2 regions of the Paenibacillus sp. JNUCC32 genome follow, and region 1 is predicted to be linked to the other one. Evidence: riboswitches for the same ligand, from Rfam matches in the RefSeq annotation. Region 1 holds a riboswitch; the other holds the start of a gene.
The links. A riboswitch is a leader RNA that binds a small molecule or an ion and turns the genes downstream of it on or off. The one in region 1 is predicted to bind S-adenosylmethionine.
Positions count from the first base shown of each region.

Region 2: it holds a riboswitch for S-adenosylmethionine, as region 1 does, so the genes downstream of both, JNUCC32_RS29655 (methionine ABC transporter ATP-binding protein) here and metA (homoserine O-acetyltransferase MetA) in region 1, are expected to answer to the same signal.

Region 1 covers NZ_CP062260.1:92,718-96,008, reverse strand. Annotated here, with positions in the region: gene JNUCC32_RS00465 (PLP-dependent transferase) at 1-480, opposite strand, end outside; gene metA (homoserine O-acetyltransferase MetA) at 505-1,422, opposite strand; SAM riboswitch class I at 1,554-1,682, opposite strand; gene corA (magnesium/cobalt transporter CorA) at 2,125-3,060, shown strand; gene JNUCC32_RS00450 (HRDC domain-containing protein) at 3,213-3,291, opposite strand, start outside.
Region 2 covers NZ_CP062260.1:6,669,219-6,672,509, reverse strand. Annotated here, with positions in the region: gene JNUCC32_RS29660 (methionine ABC transporter permease) at 1-363, opposite strand, end outside; gene JNUCC32_RS29655 (methionine ABC transporter ATP-binding protein) at 363-1,379, opposite strand; SAM riboswitch class I at 1,487-1,633, opposite strand; gene JNUCC32_RS29650 (Cthe_2314 family HEPN domain-containing protein) at 1,755-2,474, opposite strand; gene JNUCC32_RS29645 (hypothetical protein) at 2,500-2,823, opposite strand; gene JNUCC32_RS29640 (COX15/CtaA family protein) at 2,910-3,291, opposite strand, start outside.

The DNA.
Region 1 (3,291 bases):
GGCTTCGATATCCGTAACCATCATGAGCGGATTGGTCGGCGTTTCGATAAATACGGCCTTCGTGTTCGGTCGTCTGGATCCTTCCAGCGCATCCAAGTCGTTTGTATCCACGTAGGTTGCCGTTACCCCAAACTTGGACATAATCCGCTCCAGCAGCCGATACGTCCCTCCGTACAGATCGAGCGATACAATCAGGTGATCGCCTTGACCGTACAGCGCAAAAATCGTCTGAAGGGCCGCCATGCCCGAGCTGCAGGCAAAGCCGGCGTCACCGGATTCCAGCTCGGCGCAAGCATCCTCGAGTACCGAACGGGTCGGATTCTTGGTGCGGGCATAATCAAACCCCGTGCTCTGGCCTAATTTAGGATGGCGGTATGCCGTAGCCTGATAAATCGGAAAATTCACTGCTCCCGTTACCGGCTCCTGCACCGATCCGATCTGTGCCAGCCGGCTCTCTATATTCAAAGGTTTCTTCTCCATCACAAACTCTCCTTCCGTACGCTGTTAAATTTGCGGACCGATATCATATGGCGTTTCCTGATATACATAGTAATTGAGCCAATTAGTGAATAATAAGTTTGCATGCGCGCGCCATATGGACGGAGGCGTTCTTGTTGGATCGTCGTTCGGGTAATAGTTGCGCGGCAGCGCGATGTCCATGCCTTTGGCAACGTCCCGGTCATACTCCCATTTCAGGGAGTCCGCATCATACTCGGAATGCCCTGTGGCAAAAATCTGCTTGCCGTCCCGGCTGGATACCAAATAAATCCCTGCTTCCTCGGACTCGGACAGGATGACCAAATCATCCACGCCTGTTATGTCTTCGCGCCGAACTTCCGTATGACGGGAATGCGGAACAAAGAACATTTCGTCAAATCCGCGGAGCAGCTTGGTACACGCTTCATTGATCGTATGCGGAAATACGCCAAAGCACTTTTCCTCGAGGCTGTATTTCGGCACGCCGTAATGATAATAAAGCCCGGCTTGCGACGCCCAGCAGATATGGAGCGTGGAGGTTACATGGGTCTTGGTCCATTCAAAAATTTCAGTAAGCTCATCCCAGTAATTCACTTCTTCGAACTCCAGCTGCTCGACCGGAGCTCCTGTAATGATCATGCCGTCAAAACGACGGTTCTTCACTTCTTCAAAGGTTTTGTAAAATGATTTCAAATGCTCGGCCGACGTATTCTTCGATACGTGGGAACTCGGGTGAAGAAGGACGACATCCACCTGGAGCGGGGAGTTGCCGATCAATCGCAGCAGCTGGGTCTCCGTCGTTTCCTTGGTTGGCATCAAATTCAGGATCGCAATCCGCAGCGGGCGGATATCCTGATGAAACGCGTGACTCTCATCCATGACAAAAATGTTTTCTCCAGCCAGAACTTCCTTTGCCGGCAGGGCATCCGGAATTTTAATTGGCATCTCGGCTCACTCCTTCGAAATATGAAATGATACATCCATAAAGCTGTGAGAAAGAGCGTTAGACTGTATAAACGCAAGAAGACCTTTCTCGAAGTAGAGAAAGGTCATCATATACGTATCACAATGCGCCTCTCTCATCTGTCAGGCTATACAACGGCTTATACAATCGTCGTATCTCCTGCAAGAATTAGCACCGTGCGATGTTGCCGCCGGTTGCCGGGTTTCATAGGGCTAGTCCCTCCACCTGCTCTTGATAAGATTTCGCTTTATTCAGTTGTTTGGAATTGTTTCGTAATTGATACCTACTTTAAATCATTCTCAATTTTTCGTCAAGAACCTTTTCATGAGTTTGTCACACTTCACCAAAGGTTTCCATACCCTATATCATGGCCCTTGGACTGCTCCGGATTTCACTTGAAAGGTCCTACACCCGGCGTTATACTAGACAAGTGCTGTTTAAAACCGAGTATGAAAGAGGTGACATGGAAGATGGACGGTGACCCGAGCCAGAAACTGGATGCACAAGACGCACAACCGCATAGGATCAAGATCAGCTTACCGGCAGAGGGCAGCGTTATTTTTCATGCGCTTTTTATCGTATTCTAACCTTCCTCGATTTATGCCCGTACACCGGTGGGCTGATATCCTGTGCCTTAACTGCTTGACTTAAGCAGCTTGGATTAGACAAAGGAGTGATATCAGATGAAAATCCGGTTGGTCGATTCGGGCGTATTTACCCCTGTTGATGACATCGAAATGACGCTGACAGCTCCGGCCAGCGGCTTCTACTGGCTGGATGCGGACGTGGATGATTTAGCCGAACTGCAGCCCCTCTTCTCCCTGCATGATCTTGCCGTTGAGGATTGCCTCAGCGAAGAGGAGCAGCGTCCCAAAATTGAAATATACGAGAACCACTATTTTATCGTCGTGAACAGCATCCGGTTTGACGACGAAGAGATTTTCCTTCGGGCATTGAATGTTTTCCTGGGCAGGCATTTTATTATTACGGTAACCAAGCAAAAGATCCATGAGCTTCGCACCGTCAAACCGCTTCTCTGGGAGGATGAAGTCAGCACGCCTGACCGCTTCCTCTATCTCCTGATCGACCTCGTCACGGACAACTACTTCTCCGTAGGGGACAGAATTGAAGCGCGGATTGAAAAGCTGGAGGAAGACATTCTGATGCATACCAAAAAATCCCATCTCAGCGAGATCATCGGTCTGCGAAGCGAGATTCTTTGGTTGAAGAAGGTGCTTGGACCTCAGAAGGAAGTTATCAATACGCTCAACAAAAAAGATCTTCGGCTGATCGATGACCAGCTGCAGAAATACTTCAGCGATATCTATGAAAATGCCGTTAAAATTTCCGAAACGTTCGAGACCTATCGGGATCTCATGGGGAACCTTCGGGAAGCTTACCAATCCAGTATCGCCAATCGGGCCAATGAAATCATGCGCGTGTTTACCGCTATTACAACGATCTTTATTCCATTGACGCTGATTACGGGCATCTACGGCATGAACTTTGAGTATATGCCGGAACTTCATTGGAGATATTCCTATTATGTGGTTATCGGCATCATGGTTTTTGCCGGCGCGCTCATGTTTTACCTGTTCCGTAAAAAAGATTGGATATGAGGCACCCTGGTCAAAGGGGAGAGTACTGGCCGGATCACAACGGTTCATACGAACGGCCGCAATTCAAACTCAATCTACAAGCACGGCGAATTAGCATCAGGACGGATCTCCCTGCAACCGGGAGAATCCGTCCTGACTTCGTTTAAGGCAGATTAACCGGCATTCGCTTTGCCGGGCTGATCGCGCCGAAAGCGGATCCGTATGAGACGAAGCCGCTCATACAGCCTCTCC
Region 2 (3,291 bases), 370 kb from region 1:
ATCCACTTCATTCAAAGCCGTTTCCACGAGCCTTGCGAAGAATGGAGCAGCACCGATCACCAGCGGCGGAATGGTGCCCAGCACGCCGTACGAAACACCTACGATTGACTTCGTAATCGGGATCATCGCCACGATCAGGATGATGAACGGAACCGAGCGTAGAATGTTTACAATGAACGACAGAATCGTGTAGCCGAAGCGTACCAACCCGGACGTGGACCTTGCGGCCATGTAGAGCAGCACGCCGACCGGCAGTCCGATGATGAAGCTGAACAAGGCCGAAGCTCCCAGCATCCGCAGGGTATCCAATGTTGCCGTCCATATCTCTTTCCAGTCGATCTGGGTAAAATCAAGTCCGAACATCAATGAATCACCTCCACGTCTAGTCCTTGTTCAAGCAGCTTCCGGATCGTATCTTCAATTGCGCGTTCTTCCCCTTCGAAACGAACGATGAGCTGGCCGTACGGCGTTTCTTTGATCGTAGAGATCGTACCCTGCAGAATCGCAAAATTCACGCCCGTCTCATGAACGGTATGGGACAGGATCGATTCGTACGTTTTCGACCCCAGGAACGTGATTTGAACCGCTCTTGAAGGGCCGTTTACCTGACCCTGCATAGCCAGCCGCAGCGCTTCGCCACTGTCCATCTCCTGGCGGATGAATTCCTGCGTCACTTCATGCTTCGGTTTCAGGAACACTTCCGTTACCGGTCCTTGCTCTACGATGCCGCCCTGATGAATAACGGCGACCCGGTCGCATATGCTCTGAATGACGTGCATCTCATGGGTAATCAGCACGATCGTCAGATGAAACTTTTTGTTAATGTCCAGCAGCAGGCGCAGAATCGAATCCGTCGTCTGCGGGTCAAGGGCCGAAGTGGCCTCGTCGCACAGCAGCACTTCGGGATCGCTCGCGAGCGCCCTGGCGATGCCCACCCGCTGCTTCTGGCCCCCTGACAGCTGGGACGGGTATTTGTCGCGATGCGCCTCCAAGCCGACCAAAGCCAGCAGCTCGGATACTTTGCGCTCCAGTTCGGCCTTCGGCGTCTTGATCAGACGCAGCGGAAACGCAATGTTATCGTACACCGTCGCGGAAGACAGCAGGTTAAAGTGCTGAAAGATCATTCCGATTTTACGGCGCTCCGCCTGAAGCTGCTTCTTGCCGAGCGACGTCAAATTTTTGCCGTTCACCCACACCTCGCCCGAGGTGGGACGCTCCAGTAAATTGATGCAGCGGATCAATGTACTTTTACCTGCACCGGAGTGTCCGATCACTCCGAAAATTTCTCCTTTTTCAATCGACAAATCCAATTCGGACAACGCAGTTGTTAATGACCCGGCTTTTCCGTACTGCTTCGTCAATTGCTTGAGCTCAATCAATCCGATAATCCTCCTTTTTCCTTAGCTTCATATCTATTTACCCAAAAGAAAAGAGCCTCTTTTTGTAGAATCAAAAAGGGCCCTCTTTACGTAAAAGTCAACGCCTTTTCTCATCTGTCAAAGCTGAAGGTATCCCATAGCTTTGAAGGAATTAGCACCATGTCACTCCAAGCGTCATCGCATTAAGCAATGGTACGCAAGAAGTCGGTTGCCGGGCTTCATCGGGCCTGTCCCTCCGCCTCTCTCGATAAGAAAACATCGATATGAAATTTTTCCGATTAAATTGATCTGATTTGATAACATTTAATGAATGCAATAGTTAGTATAGATTCTTTTCAGGCTTTTGTCAAAAGGAATTTCATGGCGATTTTGTGCCTAAGCCCGCACTCCATTTTCAGTCCACAGCTTGTTCGTATATTTATACGAGGCGGCCAGGCTGCGGCATACCATATCGATGCCCTGTTGGAGATCATCCAGGTGCTTGTCGATATCCTCCAGCTCGATTTTGTCGGACAGCCCCTGATGGCGCTGCCACAAATCATCCTGCATCTCGGAGTTCATGTAGTGAATTTCAGCGTTGCGCCTTTTGCGGAGCGCGTTCAGCGGTGCTTTGTAGCGATCCTTGATCGCTTCCAACTCTTCAGCCAGCTCACCGTGGGCCTTCAAAAATCTGAACTGCCGCAGGACCGTAAAATAAGAAAAATGCGCCTTTACCTTGGAGGTATGCAGATCAAACAAATCGTTCAGCACCGTGCCCAGTTTATCAAGGATCGAGAATACGCGGATGAAGCCGTTTTTGTAAAAATACACATATCGTTGATATTCCCCTTGCTCCTGAATCGACATATCATCGATGTAACCCGATTGGACCGATTGACTGAAATGCTTGGCCGCATTCCAGCTCTGCTCCAGCTCATCCAGGGAGACGATCAGTCCCCGGGTCCAAATCTCCAGCTTGCGAAAATCATGCGTCGGATCTTGATTTTTATCCATTTCCTTCTGCAGAAGCCGGGTTGTCTTCACCATCGATTCGATGGCTTCCTCAAGCAGGCCGTTGTTCTGCCGGGGCTGTTCCCCAAGTAACATTCGAAGCATGGCGGTACCCCCTCGCGTCATCAGATTAACCTTGGTTCTTGATCTCGATTGTGCTAATGCCAATATACTCATTCCAGCGCTCAGCGGCCGTCTTCACGGCGATATCCTCGCGCGGGGGCAACTCATCCGGATCGCCATCAGGCCCTTCGGCATCCCCTTGACTGGCAGATGACCCATCATCTGCTGCGCCAATCCGGGCTCGTCCTGTTAGGATGCCCCCGAAACGGGAAGACAACTCCATAAGCATGGAGCGACTTGTGATTTCTCCGGTGTTATTAAATATAAACAAATTCGTTGCCTTATCAAACCTTTTCGATACGGTTGCCGGCAGCTCCTTTCTATACAACAAAGCCCTCGAACTCCGGTCCGGGGACTTTGCATGCATGTATGCTATAGAATACTGGATTTTCTTTACGGAATGATCGGCGTTCTTCCTTATACGATCTTTTCGCGGGGCACGTCGTGGCCCTTCCGTATTTCGGCTTCAAGCGGCTTGCTGAGCTGCCATACCCGGACGCTTAAATAACACAGTACGCCGAACAGCGCCGAGATCAGCAGCGTATGACCCAGTGCGGAGAATACGTAAACTTCCTCGTTATGCATCGTAGCCATAATGAGGGCGCCGCTGAACACCTGCAGCAGACACAGCACGGTTGCCGAAATGCCCAGCATCTGGATCTCCCGGTTATCGCGATTGCGCCAATATGCAAAATGCCCCATCACCGCCACCACGATCAGCAGCAGAAGCGCGGCCACGCGGTGCATAAAGGCGATGCCGACCCCTCCGCTCAGCTCCGGTATCACTTCTCCGTTACAC